DNA from 2 places in the Micromonospora musae genome. Region 1 is predicted to be linked to the other one. Evidence: riboswitches for the same ligand, from Rfam matches in the RefSeq annotation. Region 1 holds a riboswitch; the other holds the start of a gene.
What was found. Region 1 has a riboswitch for S-adenosylmethionine ahead of D7147_RS21180 (aminotransferase class V-fold PLP-dependent enzyme). Riboswitches for the same ligand answer to the same signal wherever they lie in the genome.

Region 1 (7,793 bases):
GGTGCGCAGCACCTCGCCGGAGGCGAGCACGACCTCCAGGCCGAGCACGTACTCGGTGGTCACGCCGTACTTCACGCAGCACATGCCGCCGGCGTTGGTGGCGACGTTGCCGCCGATGGTGGAGGACTCCCAGGAGCCGGGGTCCGGCGGGTACCAGAGCCCCTGCTTCGCCACCGCCGCGGCGAGCGCCGCGTTGACCACGCCCGGCTGCACCACCGCGATGCGGCTCACCGGGTCGATCTCCCGGATCTCGTCCATGGCGACGGTGCTGAGCACCAGCGCGCCGTCGACGGCGTTCGCCGCCCCGGCCAGCCCGGTGCGGGCGCCCTGCGGCACCACGGGTACGCCGTGCCGGGCCGCCGCCCGGACCACGGCGACCACCTCCTCGGTGCTGCGCGGCCGGACGACGACCAGCGGGGTGCCGGCGGCGCAGAGGTCGGCCTCGTCGCGTTCGTGGATCCGGAGCAGGTCCGGATCGGTCAGCACGGCGCTCTCGCCGAGGGTGGCAAGCAGTTCGTCGATGAGGGGGGATCCGGCCATGCTGGAGAGGCTAGGTGCCCGGACGCCGTTCATCAACATGATCCACTGCGTGGGGCGGGTCGGCGCGGTGCCGGACAACGCCGGCGCTGCCGGACATCGCGCTACGTTGGGGGGATGCTCTACCTGGACCAGCCCGCCTGGCCGTCCCGGGGCCGGCTCTGGTCCCACCTGATCAGCGACGTCTCGTACGCGGAGCTGCACGCGTTCGCCGAGGCGCTCGGCTCGCCCCGGCGGGGCTTCGACCGGGACCACTACGACATCCCGGCCACCCGGTTCGCGATGGCCGTCTGGCTCGGTGCGCGCGTGGTGCCGAGCCGGGAGCTGGCCCGGTTGCTGCGCGCCGCCGGGCTGCGCCGGCCGAAGCACCTGGTCCGGGCGGCGCAGACCGGTGACCTCGCTACCCCGCAGGAGCGGTGAGGACGGCCAGCTCCCGGCGTAGGTTCGCCCGGGCCGGCTGCTCCCACAGTCGGGCCAGCGGGGGCGACCGGAACAGCGCCGGCAGGTCGAGCAGTGCGCGGAGCACCTGCGCCCGGCCGACCCGGAACTCCGCCTCGGCCACGTGGGCGTACTCCCGTCGCACCGCCGCCGCGTACCGCTCGTAGGTCGGTGCGGGCGCGGCCAGCACGGCGAGATCGGCGTCGCAGAGCAGGGTGCCGTCGGCGTCCCCGGCGTCGACCAGGTGCCCGGCGGTGAGCAGGACCAGCCGGCGGACCTCGGCCACCGCGTCGGCCGGGAGCCCGAGACCGGTGAGCAGCCGGACGGCCAGCTCGGCGCTGTCCCGCTCGTTCGCGTCGCCACCGGCCCGCGGGTCGTAGACCGCGTCGTGGCACCACGCGGCCAGCCGGACCAGGTCAGGTCGTACGGCGAGCGCGGCGTGCCGGTCGATCACGTCCAGCACCGCGCGGAGATGGTCGACGGTGTGGTAGTGCCGGTGCGGCTCCCGCCACCGGCGCAACAGCTCCTCCCCGGCTTCGGTCGGCCCGGCCGGGCCGGTCGCGCCGGCGCCCCGGGTCGCCGTCGTCCACCGTTCGAGTAGTTCGGCCACGCGACGAGTCTGCCCCAGCCCCGAAGGGTCCGGAAGCGAGGATTCACCGGGCGCGCCCCGGGTAGTAGCGGGCATGACGGCGGCCCGGGAGCGTAAACGGTTCGGACGGGTGCGCCCGCGTGAGCTGGTCGCCGACACCGACAGCACGCGCATCGCCGACGCGATGGAGCAGGTCCGGCACATCAGCAAGGCGACGCTGCACGAGCGGCTGCACCGGGTCCGGATGGCCGCCGGGTTGGCCGTGCAGGCCGGGCTGGCGGCCGCGCTGGCGTACCTGGTGTCGCATCGGCTGCTCGGCAACCCGCAGCCGGTCTTCGCGCCCATCTCGGCGGTCGGCACCCTGGCGGCCTCCGTCGGCCAACGGTTCCGGCGCACGGTGGAGCTGATCATCGGAGTGGCGGTCGGGGTGGCGGTCGGGGACGGCTTGATCTACGTCCTCGGGACCGGGGCCTGGCAACTCGGAATCGTGGTCACGGCGGCCATCCTGCTGACGATCTTCGCGGGCGCGAGCGTCGCGATCGTGATCCAGGCGGCGGCCACCGCCGTGCTGATCGTGACGCTGAGCCCCTCCACGCAGAACCTGGAGATCCCCCGATTCGTCGACGCCTTCCTCGGCGGTGGGATCGCGTTGCTGGTGACCGCCATCCTGCTGCCGCTCAACCCGCTCCGGGTGCTCAACCGGGCCGCCCGGCCGGCGCTCGACCTGCTCGCCGCGCAGCTCGACGCCACCGCGGACGGCCTGCGCAGCCGGGATCGCGCGAGGGTGCAGCGGGCCCTGGACCGGCTCCGCGACAACAAGGAGCAGCTGGCCACCTTCGTGGAGGCGATCGAGGGGGCGAAGGAGACCGCGACCCTGTCACCGGCCCGGTGGCACCGCCGCAACGAGCTGACCCACTACGCGGACGCGGCCGACCCGATCGACCGGGCGATGCGCAACAGCGGCACGCTCATCCGCCGGTCGGTCACCCTGATCGAGGACGAGGAGCCGATCCCCGAGCCGATGCCGGACGCGATCAACCATCTCGCCGAGTCGGTGCGCCTGCTCAGACACGAGTTCGCCGTGGGCGACGAGCCGGAGCAGGCCCGGGAGCGGTCGCTGCGCGCGGTCAGCGAGGCCGGCCGGGCGTACGAGGACGGGGTCGGCTTCTCCGGCAGCGTCGTCGTGGCGCAGGTCCGCACGGCGGCGAGCGACCTGCTGGTGGCCTCCGGGATCGATCAGGAGGAGGCGAACCGGCTGATCCGGAGCTCCTTCGGCGATCTGGACACGCCCCGGGGCGGCAGCCCCGAACCGGACGGTGGGCGGCCGAAACCGCCCACCGCGCCGCCCGTCGGCTGACCGTCCCACCGCGCCGCCCGTCGGCGCGCCGCGACCGGCCCGGTGCGGCGTGCTCCGGGGGCTTCGGCCGGTGCCTCGCCGCCGGGGGCTCAGGCGAACGTGGCGAGGGCCGCGATCAGCCGGTCGACGTGCTGTTCGGTGCTGCCCAGCCCGATGCTGGCCCGCAGCGCCGTCGGCGGCAGGTCCCGCCGTCCGGAGCGGGTGGCCGCCTCGGTGAGCAGCCGCTGGGCGAGCGGGTGGGCGCAGAACAACCCGTCGCGCACCCCGATGGAGTGCTTGCGGGCCAGCTCGGCGGCGACCTCGCTGGAGTCCCACCCCGCGACCGCGAAGGAGACGATGCCGACCCGCGGTGCGTCCGGCTCGAAGGTGCGCAGCTCCACCACGTGCGGCAGGGCCGCGATGCCCTCGCGGAGGCGGGCGAGCAGCCGCTGCTCCCGCTCGTGCAGCGCCGCACGGTCCGCGTCGCTGAGGGCGTCGCAGACGGCGGCCAGCGCCACCGCGCCCAGCAGGTTCGGGGTACCCCCCTCGTGCCGGGCCGGGCCGACCGCCCAGGTGACCTCGTGCGTGCCAGCCCCGACCCGGGCGGTGGCACCGCCGCCGGCCAGGTACGGCTGCGCCGCGTCGAGCCAGTCGGACCGGCCGATCAACGCCCCGGCCCCGAACGGGGCGTAGAGCTTGTGGCCGGAGACGGCGAGGTAGTCCACGTCCAGCGCCAGCAGGTCCACCGGCACGTGCGGGGCGAGCTGCGCTGCGTCCACGGCGATCCGGGCACCGTGCCGCCGGGCCACCCGGGCCAGCTCGGCCACCGGCCACCGTTCGCCGGTCACGTTGCTCGCCCCGGTGAAGGCCGCCAGCACCGGCAGCCCCGGCTGCGCTGCCCGACGCAGCTCGGCGAGCGCCGCGTCCAGCGCGCGTACCGCCTCGCCGGAGTCGGCGGGCACCGGCAACCGGACCGAGCCGCGCGGCCAGGGCAGCAGGTTCGCGTGGTGCTCGCCGGCGAAGGTGACCACCGTGGTGCCGGCGGGCAATGCCCGGGCCAGCAGGTTCAGCGCGTCCGTGGTGTTACGGGTGAAGATCACGTGGTCGTCGGCCCGGGCGCCGAAGAAGTCACCCACCGTCTGCCGGGCCCGCTCGTAGGCGAGCGTGCAGCGGCGGGAGAGCGCCCCGGCGCCGCGGTGCACGCTCGCGTACCAGGGAAGCAGCTCGGCCACCGCGTCGGCCGCGGCCCGCGCGCACGGCGCGGTGGCCGCGTAGTCGAGGTTGATCTCACCCGGTACACCGAGCACGTCGAGCGGCTCCGCCTCGGCCGGGACGGCGGGCACGGTGGCGTTCGGGGACACGAGGGCGACGGACACGGGGGAACCTCCCGGGCCAGGGACCCCGGGGCTACGTCGGGACGGGGTCCGCGCTTGCCCGGCACGCGGATCGGGGCCGGGCCCGGTCATCACCCGGGGCACCCCACCGCGAACTCGACGAGGGTTGCCGGCCAGCAAGCCGGGGCTTGACGCTGGCGCTCGTGACCTGCGGGCAGCATAGCGGCTGCCGATGCGCCAGGACCACCCGGCCGGTGGTGGCTAGGCTGACCGCATGGCCGACACCCCGCCCGGCGGCGTACCGCCGTCGCCGACCGCGCCGTCCGCCCCGTCCGCCCCGGGTGCCGCGCCCCGGATGCCGCTGCGTCGGCTGGGTTGGCGGCGGCTGCTGGTGCTCGCGGGGCTGGTGCTGCTCATCGCGGCGTGCGCGGTCTTCATGGTCTACACCATCGGCGAGAACATCGGCGTGCAGGCGCTGCTGATCGGCGCGGCGACCGCCGTCCTGCCGGTGCCCGTGCTGGTCGGCTGTTTCCTCTGGCTCGACCGGTACGAGCCGGAGCCGCTGAAGTACCTCGTCTTCTGCTTCGCCTGGGGCGCCTTCGTCGCCACGGCCGCCTCGCTGACCGTCAACGACTTCGCGGCCGGCCGGATCGCCGACGCGCACCTGCCGGCCGCCCTCACCGGTGTGCTGGTCGCCCCGTTCGTCGAGGAGCTGACCAAGGCGCTCGGGCCGATCCTGCTGCTGGTGTTCCGGCGACGGGAGTGGTCCGGCATCACCGACGGGCTGGTCTACTGCGGGCTCTCCGCGGTCGGCTTCGCCATGGTGGAGAACATCCTCTACCTGGGCGGCTACGGCTTCGCCAGCGGCGCGGAGCGGTTCGGGCCGGCGACCGGGGCGCAGCAGGTCATCGCCATCTTCATCGTCCGGATCCTGCTCTTCGGGTTCGCCCATCCGCTCTTCACCTCGATGACCGGGGTCGGGCTGGGCATCGCCGCCCGGACGGCCGACCGTCGGGTCCGGGTACTGGCGCCCGTCGCGGGTCTGCTGCTGGCCATGATGCTGCACGGCACGTGGAACCTGCTGCCGACGCTCAGCCAGGCCGCCGGCCAACCGCTGATCATGCTGTACGGCTTCATCGGCCTGATGGTGCCGATCTTCTTCGGCATGGTCGGGCTGGCCGTCTGGCTGCGCGCCTGGGAGGGGCGGCTCACCGAGCGCAGGCTGCCGGACTACGTCCGGGCGGGTTGGCTGAGCCCGCCCGAGGTGGCGGCGCTGAGCAGCCTCGGTCGTCGGCACGCGGCCCGCGCCTGGGCCCGTCGGGTGGCCGGCGACGCCGGGGTGCGGGCGATGCGCGGCTACCAGTTCGCCGCCACCCGGCTGGCCCTGCTGCGCGACGGCTCGCTACGCGGTCTGGACCGGAAGGCGGCGGATCAGGAGCGGACCGCCCGGGAGGAGCGGGAGCTGCTGGAGGCGATCACCGCGTACCGCTCGTTCTTCGTCGGTCGGGACCCGCAGGCGCCCGCCGGGGTGTGGGACGGCGACCGCTACCACCTGCGCTTCCCGGACGGCTCGGAGCGGACGGTGGCCGCGCCGGTCGAGCCGGTGGTGCCGATCCCGGTGGTGCTGGGCGGGCCCCCGCCCGCGCCCGTTCCGCCGGGCTGGCACCCGCCGCACTCCGGCCGGCCCGGACACGCCTGACCGGTCGGCGCCGGAGTGCGAGCCGGTGCCGACCGGCGGTGCGTGCGCGGGCGTCGCGCCGTGCGGCCGGCGCAGGCGGGTCAGGTCATCAGGCTGGTGAGGAAGTCCCCGAGCCCCTGGAACATGGCCACCAGACCCGCTCCGATCGCCTTGAAGATGTTCGCCGCGCCGTCCGGCCGGAAGGCCATGAAGTAGATCAGGAACGCGATGAAGCCCCAGAACAGCAGCTTCCTGATCCATTCGGGCATCGTCCCTCCCCAGGGCCGGTGATGCGGCTGGCTTCCCGGCGGGGAGCGGTGCAAACGGCGTCCGTGCCGTGCGAGCGGGGTCCGTGCGGCCGGAGCCGGTCCGGCACCGCCCGACGGGGGACCCGCTAGAGGTAGAGCCCGGTGGCGCCCTCGTCGACCCGCTCGGCGGCCACGGCGTGCACGTCCCGCTCGCGCAGCAGCACGTAGCCCCGGCCGTGCAGCTCGACCTCGGAGCGGTCGTCGGGGTCGAAGAGAACCCGGTCGCCGGAGACGATGGAGCGGACGCTCGGACCCACGCCCACGGCGGTGGCCCAGGCGAGCCGCTTGCCCACCGCGGCGGTCGCCGGGATCACGATGCCGGCGCTGGAGCGGCGCTCGCCCTCGCTCCCCTCCAACCGGACCAGCACCCGGTCGTGCAGCAGGCGAATCGGCAGGCCGGCGTCGAGATCGTTCTGGGCGGTCACGTCCTCAGACGCTACCGTGTCGCCCCCGCCACCCGAGGCGGTGGTTACCGTCACGGCGGCCAGGGCAATGTTGCGGAACAGGCCTAAGGTGACGAAGGCCGGCGTATGCTGTCCGACCTGTCGCCATGGGCGGACGGGCCGTCTTGCCAGGAGGTGCGCTTGAGCCGCTTCGAGCGGGTACGCGACCGGCTCCGTCGCGGGTACGAGTCGGTGCGGTCGTCCAGACGCCACGCGCGAACCACGTCCCACGACGTTCCCGCCGGGGCTGGGGTGGCCTCCCCGGCGTCGCCGGGACCGGTGGCGCCACCGACGGCGACGGTCGTCGACGAGGAGCTGCCGCCGCCCCCGCCGCCGAGCACCACCAGCCGGGACGACGCGGAGGTGCCGCACGCGCTGCGCATCGCCGCCGCCTGGTCGTGGCGTCTGATCGTGATCGGCCTGGTCGCCTGGGCGCTGCTGCGGATCGTCGGCACGATCCGCATCGTCATCATTCCGCTCGCCATCGCGCTGCTGCTCTCGGCGCTGCTCGCCCCCGCGGTGGGCTGGTTGCTGCGCGCGCGGTTCCCCCGGTCGCTGGCGACCGCGGTGGTGCTGGTCGGCGGCCTGGCCGCGGTGGTCGGCACGCTGACCCTGGTGGTGAACGAGTTCATCAAGGGTGTGCCGGAGCTGAGCGACAAGTCCACTCAGGGCGTCCGGCAGATCCAGGAGTGGCTGAAGACCGGCCCGCTGCACGTCTCCGACAGCCAACTCGATCGCTACATCGAGGAGGGTCAGAAGTGGGTCAGTGAGAACACCGGCCGGTTCACGGATGCGGCCACCACCATCTCGGGCACCCTGGCCGAGGTGGTCACCGGCATGCTGCTGGTGCTCTTCGCGACCTTCTTCTTCCTCCGCGACGGCAGCCGGATCTGGCGCTTCCTGGTCCGGCTGCTGCCGGTGGCCGCCCGCTGGCGGGTGGACGACGCCGGTCGGGCCGCCTGGGGGACGCTCGTCGCCTACGTACGGGCCACCGTGCTGGTCGCCTTCATCGACGCCGTCGGCATCGGCATCTTCCTGGTCATCTTCGACATTCCGTTCGCCTTCCCGCTGGCCGCGCTGGTCTTCCTGGGCGCGTTCATCCCGATCGTCGGCGCGGCGCTCTCCGGCGG
Region 2 (7,793 bases), on a different contig from region 1:
CCCTGCACTGCGGCGAAGAGCAGTTCCAGCCGGCCGCCCGCAGCTTCGGCGACGTCTTCGAGCGTGACGCCGAGGACCCCTCGGCCCGCTGGCTGGCCTCCGTGCCGAGGCTGGACGCCGGCTCGGACCGGATGGTCGCGATGTACCGCAAGTCCGCCGCCGACCTGGCGTCGATGCGCCTGGAGAAGCGCATCCGGGGCGAGCCGGTGGTGCTGCACGCCGCCGGGCTGCCCTGGTTCATGACCGTGTTCGGCCGGGACACGTTGATCACCGGCTACCAGACCGTCGCGCTCGGCAACGCGATGGCGCGGGGGACGCTGCTGGTGCTCGCCACCCATCAGGCGCAGGATCACGACGACTTCACCGACCGGGAGCCCGGGAAGATCTTCCACGAGTTCCGCAGCGGCGAGCTGACGCAGCTCGGCTTGAAGCCCTACCAGCCCTACTACGGCGGCGCCGACACCACCGCGCTCTGGCTCGTCCTGCTCTCCGAGTACTGGCGCTGGACCGGTGACGAGGAGCTGGTGCAGCAGCTGTGGCCGAACGCCCTGGCCGCCCTGCGCTGGATCGACGAGTTCGGGGACCTGCACGGTCACGGCTACGTCGGCTACGCGACCCGGTCCCGGGAGGGGCTGGGCAACCAGTGCTGGCGGGACTCGCCCGACGGGGTGCAGTTCGCCGACGGGACCATTCCGGTACTGCCGATCGCCACCTGCGAGACGCAGGGCTACACGTACGACGCGAAGATCCGCATGGCGGAGCTCGCCGACGGGCCGATCCGGGACCCGGCCTCGGCGCAGCGGCTGCGCGCCGAGGCGGCGGCGCTGCAGGAGCGGTTCGACCGCGACTTCTGGGTGCCGGAGCGCGGCGGCTACTACGCGGTCGGCCTGGACGGCGACGGCCGCCAGATCGACTCGATGACGTCGAACATGGGCCATCTGCTCTGGAGCGGCATCGTGCCACCGGAGCGGGCGCGGCTGGTGGCCGCCCAGCTGATGTCCGACGAGATGTTCTCCGGCTGGGGCGTACGCACGCTCTCCACCGCGGAGAGCGGCTACAACCCCATCGGCTACCACGTCGGCACCGTCTGGCCGCACGACAACTCGATCATCGCGGCCGGGCTCGCCCGCTACGGCCAGCACGAGGCGGCGCAGCGCATCGTCGAGGCCATGATGGAGGCGTCCGCCTACTCCGAGCACCGGTTGCCCGAGGCGTTCTCCGGCTACGACCGCAGGTTCGGGCGGCGGCCGGTCCCCTACCCCACGGCGTGCAACCCGCAGGCCTGGGCCAGCGGAGCCCCGCTGCTCTTCCTGCGTACGCTGCTCGGGCTGGAGGCGGTCGACGGCCGGCTGGTCCTGGCGCCGCACCTCCCGGAGTCGTTCGGCCCGATCCGCCTGCTCGGCGTTCCGGCGTTCGGCCGCCGCTGGGACCTGCACGCCGAGGGCTCCCACGGCGAGGTACGCCCCGCCGAATGACCGGGCGGCCGCTCCCGTCGGCCCGGTACGTCACCCGGCCGGCTGGACCCCCCGCCACAGCTCGTTGAAGGCGGTGCTGTCGAAGAAGGCGGTCCCGTCGACCACCTTGCCGTCGCGGAAGGTCAGGAACCACGCGACCGTGTCGGAGTAGGCGTCCCCGGCTACCGTGACACCGGCGCCGTCCCAGATCACCACCACCGTGTCGGCGTCCTCGTAAATCGCCCGCACGGTCACCGGACGGAACGGGCTGTCGGCGCCGAACCGGGCGTCGAAGGGCCGCAACGCCTGCTCGACGAACTCCTCCGCGGACCGGTAGACGCGGGAGGCCGCCGAGTTGCCGGTGATCTCCCAGCGCATCTCCGGGGCGAAGAGGTAGGTGATGCCGGCGGAGCCGGCGGACCAGTCCGCGAAGGCCCGGGAGACGATGTCCCGGTTCGCTGCCATGACGTCACCACCCCTCCACGGGCCCGACCACCGGCGGCCCGCGACCGCGCCGCGGCGTCGGGCTCCCCGCCACCTTATCGAGCCGACCGCCGCGAATCCGAGCATTCCCGGCGCCTCCCGCCGCCGTCGGGCCTTGCCGCTCCGATCGATCCGGATCGGCGTGCCGACCCCGAGGCGGGCACGGAGCCCCCGGCGATCACCGCGTGCGTGAGAGTCGTCATAACGGCTGGACGACTGTCCGTACCGGGCTGTTAACCTCTTGCGCAGGTCATGAGTGCCAGCGTCAAGCCCCGGCTTGCTGGCCGGCAACCCTCCTCCGCGGTGGGGTGCCCCGGGTGAGGACCGGGCACCGGAGTCGATCCGGTGCAAGCGTGGCCTGGTTCCCAGGTCAGCAACGACCTAGGAGAGCCAATGTCGTTCCCGCACCCCATCTCGGTCGGTCTCCCCGCGTCCGTTCGGCGGCCCCGGCCGCCGGCGCTGACCCGACGCCGGCACGTCGACATGATGTGGGTGTGCAGCGCCGGCTGTCCCGCCGGCGCGCGGCGCTGACCGCGACCTCTCCCGCCAGTCCGAACTTCCCACCGGTGTGCCCGTCCGGCGCACCGTCGGCGGCGCACGTCCGTGCCCCGCCGCTTACCGACACCCGGAGACACCTGTGCGATTCCTTCCTTCCCTGACCCGGTTGGTCGCCGTCGGCGCGGTCGCGATCCTCGGCGCCGCCACCCTCACCGCCTGCGGCGACGACTCCTCCGCCGGCGCGGAGAACCCGTACGACCTGCTCCAGCCGGGGGTGCTGCGCGCCGGCACGCTCAGCGACGCCCCGCCGAACGTGTACCTGAAGGACGGCAAGTTCACCGGCTTCGACAACGACCTGCTCAGCGCGGTCGCCGCGAAGATCGGCCTGAAGGTGGAGTTCGTGGGCACCGACTTCTCCGCGCTGCTCGCCCAGGTCAACAACCACAAGTTCGACGTGGGCAGCTCCTCGATCACCATCACCGAGGCCCGCAAGAAGACTGTGGACTTCGGCAACGGGTACGACTTCGGCTACTTCGGACTCGACGTCCCCGCCGGCTCGTCGATCAAGAGCTTCGACGAGCTGACCGGGAAGCGGGTCGTCGTCGTGCAGGGCACCGTCCAGGACGACTACGCCAGCGGCAAGGGGCTCGACCCGGTGCGGGTGCCGGACTACAACGGCGCGATCAACCAGCTCAAGGCCGGCACCGCGGACGCCTGGATCGCCCCGGCCGAGATCGGCGAGACCTCGGCCGCGGAGAGCGGCGGGAAGATCACCGTGGCCGCGAAGCTGCTCAGCCCCGCACCGACAGCGTACGCGGTGGCGAAGGGGAACGACGCCCTGCGCAAGGCGCTCGACAAGGGCCTCGACGAGGTGATCGCCGACGGCACGTGGAGCCGGCTGCAGGCCCAGTACTACCCGGGCCGGCCGATCCCCGCGGACTTCAAGCCGGGCAGCGGCACCGTGGCGGTCCCGGCCGCGCCGACCGCGTCCGCGTCGGCCACGTCCTGACGGTACGACGAGACGAGCGAGCGGAACGGTAGGAGAGGCGAGACATGGATCCGTTGCGCACCCTGTGGGAGACGTTCTTCGACTGGGAGTCGATGCGCGAGGCTCTGCCCGAGATGCTCACCGTCGGGCTGCCCAACACGCTGATCCTCGCGGTCTCCGCCGCTCTGCTCGGCTCGGTGCTGGGCATGCTGCTGGCGATCGCCGGCATCTCCCGCACCCGGTGGCTGCGCTGGCCGGCGCGGGTCTACACCGACGTGTTCCGGGGGCTGCCGGCCGCCGCGACCATCCTGCTGATCGGCGTCGGCCTGGCGCCGCTCGGTATGCAGGTGTGGGGCCCGAACCCGTACCCGCTGGGCATTCTGGCGCTCTCCCTGATCGCCGCCGCCTACATCGGAGAGATCTTCCGCTCCGGCATCCAGTCGGTGGAGGCGGCCCAGTTGGAGGGTGCCCGGGCGTTGGGCTTCTCCTGGGGCGAGGCGATGCGGATGGTGATCATCCCGCAGGGCGTACGCCGGGTCCTGCCGGCCTGGGTCAACCAGCTCATCGCGCTCATCAAGGACTCCAGCCTGGTCTACTTCCTCGGTCTGGTGGCCAGTCAGCGGGAGCTGTTCCGGATCGGGCAGGACTACGCGGCCACCACCGGCAACGAGTCGGCCCTGCTGCTGGCCGGTCTCTTCTACCTGGCGCTGACCGTGCCGCTGACCCACGTGGTCAACGCGATCGACGCCCGGCTGCGGCACGGCCGGCTCGCCACCCAGCTGGCCGACGAGATCGACGACGCCGACCTGGCCCTGCCGGGCGCGGCGGGAGGGAGCGGGCGATGACCGTCGACATCAGCACCTCGGTCAGCCTGGCCGTACGCGACGTCCATCTGGCCTTCGGGTCCAACCGGGTGCTCCGCGGGGCGGACCTGGACGTCGCCCGGGGCGGCACGGCCTGCGTCATCGGGCCGTCCGGCTCCGGCAAGTCGACGCTGCTGCGGACGATCAACCGGCTCATCGAGCCGGACCGCGGCGACGTGCTGCTCGACGGGCGCAGCGTGCTCGCCGACGACCCGGACGCGCTGCGCCAGCGGATCGGGATGGTCTTCCAGCAGTTCAACCTCTTCCCGCACATGAGCGTGCTGCGCAACGTGACCCTGGCGCTGCGTCGGATCAAGAAGCTGCCCGAGGAGGAGGCGGTGGCGCTCGCCCGGACCCAGCTGGAGCTGGTCGGGCTGGCCGGCAAGGCGGACGCGCGTCCCGGGCACCTCTCGGGCGGGCAGCAACAGCGGGTCGCGATCGCCCGTGCGCTGGCGCTGCAGCCGCAGGTGATGCTCTTCGACGAGGCGACCAGCGCGCTCGACCCGGAGCTGGTCAAGGGGGTGCTCGGGGTGATGGCCGACCTCGCCTCCGCCGGCATGACCATGGTGGTGGTGACCCACGAGATGGGCTTCGCGCGGGAGGTGGCCGACACGGTGGCCTTCATGGACCACGGCGTGGTGCTGGAGTCCGGTGAGCCGGCGGCCGTCTTCGAGGCGGCCGAGCACCCGCGGCTGCGCCGGTTCCTGGCCCAGGTGCTCTGAGAGACTGTCGGGAAACCCTGCGGCGGCTGCGGCGGGCCCAGCCGACGACCGGCGGCGTTGGAGATTCGTCCGGATACAACACCGGTATCCGGACGGATCTCCGCCTTGCCGGATCACCGCCTGGACTCCGCCTCGCTCGCCCCGGGGTTTCCCGACAGTCTCTGAGCCGCGCCGTCGCCGGCGCCGCCGGTCGCCTCCGCAAGGTGCTGCCTGAGCGTTCCGCGACCGCTCAGTCGGGTAGCACCTGCGTAACGTAGCGGCGGGCCAGCGTCGCCACCACCTCGTCCGGGTCGGCCGCCCAGACGTCGGCGTTGAAGATCTCCACCTCGATGTCACCGGTGTAGCCGGCCCGCTCGACGGCGCGGCGCAGCAGCGGGAAGTCGATGTGCCCGTCGCCCATCATGCCCCGGGAGAGCAGGGCGTCCGGCGGCAGTGGGGTGATCCAGTCGCAGACCTGGAAGCCGGCGATGCGGCCCCGGGCGCGAGCGATCTGGCCGAGGACGTCCGGGTCCCACCAGACGTGGAACGTGTCGACCACCACGCCCACCTGCTCGGCGGGGAACCGCTCGGCCAGGTCGAGCGCCTGCCCGAGGGTGGAGAGCACCCCACGGTCGGCGCAGAAGATCGGGTGCATGGGCTCCAGGGCCAGCCGTACGCCCCGTCGGGCCGCGTACGGCGCCAGCTCGGCGATCCCGTCGGCCATCCGGTCCCGGGCGCCGGCCAGGTCACGGGAGCCCTCCGACAGCCCGCCGACCACCATGACCAGGCAGGCCGCCGCCAGCTCCGCGGCCTCGTCGATGGCGCGCCGGTTGTCGTCGAGCGCCTGCCGCCACCGCTGCGGGTCGGCGGCGGTGAGGAATCCGCCGCGGCACAGCGAGGAGACCCGCAGGCCGGCGTCGGCGACGAGCCGGGCGGCGGCGGGCACGCCGATCTCCTGCACCGGCTCCCGCCACAGCCCGACCGCCGGCAGGCCGGCCCGTACGCAGCCGGCGACCGCCTCGGCGACCGACCACCGTTCGGTGGTCCGCTGGTTGAGCGACAGCCGGGCCAGCCGGGGGTCACCGGGGATCGGGGTCGGCACCCCGGCCGGCCGGCCGGACGGCACGTCGAGAGTGTCCATGGTGGAGAGCGCGTCGGTCATCGGGGCACTCCGGCGACGTCGAGGAACGCCCGCAGCCTTGCGGCGGCGAGGTCGGGGTCGGGCAGCAGCCGGGCGTCGTCGGCGAGCCGGACCAGCTCGGCCAGGTGAAGCACGGACCGGGCGCTCTGCAGGCCACCCACCATGGTGAAGCCGGGCTGGTGGCCGCAGAGCCAGGCGAGGAACGCGATGCCGGTCTTGTAGTACCAGGTCGGGGCGGCGAAGAGATGCCGGGCCAGCGGGAGCGTCGGTGCGAACGTCTCGTCGTACCGCGCCGGGTCGCCCGCGTCGAGGGCCTGCAACGCGGCCGAGGCGGCCGGGGCGATGGCGGCGAAGACGCCGAGCAGGGCGTCGCTGTGGTGCGTACCGTCGCCCCGGATCAGCTCCGGGTAGTTGAAGTCGTCGCCGGTGTAGAGGCGGACGCCGGCCGGCAGGGCCGCCCGTAGCCTCCGTTCGTGCCCGGCGTCGAGCAGCGACACCTTGATCCCGTCGACCTTGCCCGCGTACCCCCCGACGAGGTCGAGCAGCGCGGCGGTGGCGGCCGGCACCTCCGGCGAGCCCCAGTAGCCGTCCAGGGCCGGGTCGAACATCGGGCCCAGCCAGTGCAGGATCACCGGGCCGGAGACCTCGTCGAGCAGCGGAGCGTACACCTTGGCGTAGTCCTCGGGGCCGCGAGCCAGCCGGGCGAGCTGGCGGCTGGCCATCAGGATGACCTGTGCCCCGCTCGCCTCCACGACCTCGATCTGGGTGCGGTAGGCGGCGGTGACCTCGTCGAGCGAGGCGAGGTCGGCCGGGGCGTGGTCGGTGCCGGCGCCCGCGGCGATCCGGCCGCCCGCCTCCCGGGCGGCCGCGGCGCTGCGCGTGATGAGCTCGCGGGTGCTGGCCCAGTCCAGGCCCATGCCGCGCTGGGCGGTGTCCATCGCCTCGGCGACCCCCAGCCCGTAGGACCAGAGGTGCCGGCGGAACGCCAGGGTGGCCTCCCAGTCGACGACCGCCGGCGCGCCGGGGGTGTTGTCGCCGAGCGGGTCGGCGACCACGTGCGCGGCGGCGAAGGCGATCCGGGAGGTGATCGGCCCGGCGGGCCGGGACCAGCCGACCGGCTCGGCCAGCCGGCGCTGCTCCACGGTCCCGTCCGGACGGGGCAGCCGCACGGTGCTCACGCCGTCAGCTCCGGCAACTCGACGCGGCGCCCCTCCCGGGAGGAGCGGAGCCCGGCGTCGGCGAGCTGCACCCCACGGGCGCCGGAGAGCAGGTCGTACGGGTTCGGCGCGTCCTCCACGACGTGCCGCACGAACTGTTCCCACTGGGCCTTGAAGCCGTTGTCGAGCACGGCGTTGTCCGGCACCTCCTGCCACTCGTCACGGAAGTGCCGGGTCTCCGCGACATCCGGGTTCCAGACCGGTTTCGGGGTGACCGTGCGGTGCTGGACCCGGCAGCGGTGCAGCCCCGCCACCGCGCTGCCCTCGACGCCGTCGACCTGGAACTCCACCAGCTCGTCCCGGTTGATCCGGACCGCCCAGGACGAGTTGATCTGGGCGATCACCCCGCCGTCGAGCTCGAAGATGGCGTACGCGGCGTCGTCGGCGCTCGCCTCGTACCGCTGGCCCTGCTCGTCCCACCGGTGCGGCACGTGCGTGACCACCCGGG

Region 2: linked by a shared signal. The riboswitch ahead of D7147_RS07400 (ABC transporter substrate-binding protein) and the one ahead of D7147_RS21180 (aminotransferase class V-fold PLP-dependent enzyme) in region 1 are both predicted to bind S-adenosylmethionine.

What each region holds. Positions count from the first base shown of each region.
Region 1 is NZ_RAZS01000007.1:255,823-263,615, forward strand. It holds gene D7147_RS21160 (FAD-binding oxidoreductase) at 1-540, opposite strand, end outside; gene D7147_RS21165 (DUF4031 domain-containing protein) at 655-957, shown strand; gene D7147_RS32725 (HD domain-containing protein) at 938-1,585, opposite strand; gene D7147_RS21175 (FUSC family protein) at 1,659-2,921, shown strand; gene D7147_RS21180 (aminotransferase class V-fold PLP-dependent enzyme) at 3,011-4,276, opposite strand; SAM riboswitch class IV at 4,322-4,443, opposite strand; gene D7147_RS21185 (PrsW family intramembrane metalloprotease) at 4,509-5,933, shown strand; gene D7147_RS32730 (hypothetical protein) at 6,014-6,181, opposite strand; gene D7147_RS21190 (GroES family chaperonin) at 6,307-6,645, opposite strand; gene D7147_RS21195 (AI-2E family transporter) at 6,751-7,793, shown strand, end outside.
Region 2 is NZ_RAZS01000002.1:721,400-729,192, reverse strand. It holds gene D7147_RS07410 (amylo-alpha-1,6-glucosidase) at 1-1,475, shown strand, start outside; gene D7147_RS07405 (nuclear transport factor 2 family protein) at 1,506-1,919, opposite strand; SAM riboswitch class IV at 2,186-2,297, shown strand; gene D7147_RS07400 (ABC transporter substrate-binding protein) at 2,575-3,444, shown strand; gene D7147_RS07395 (amino acid ABC transporter permease) at 3,489-4,268, shown strand; gene D7147_RS07390 (amino acid ABC transporter ATP-binding protein) at 4,265-5,008, shown strand; gene D7147_RS07385 (sugar phosphate isomerase/epimerase family protein) at 5,238-6,077, opposite strand; gene D7147_RS07380 (dihydrodipicolinate synthase family protein) at 6,146-7,306, opposite strand; gene D7147_RS07375 (Gfo/Idh/MocA family protein) at 7,303-7,793, opposite strand, start outside.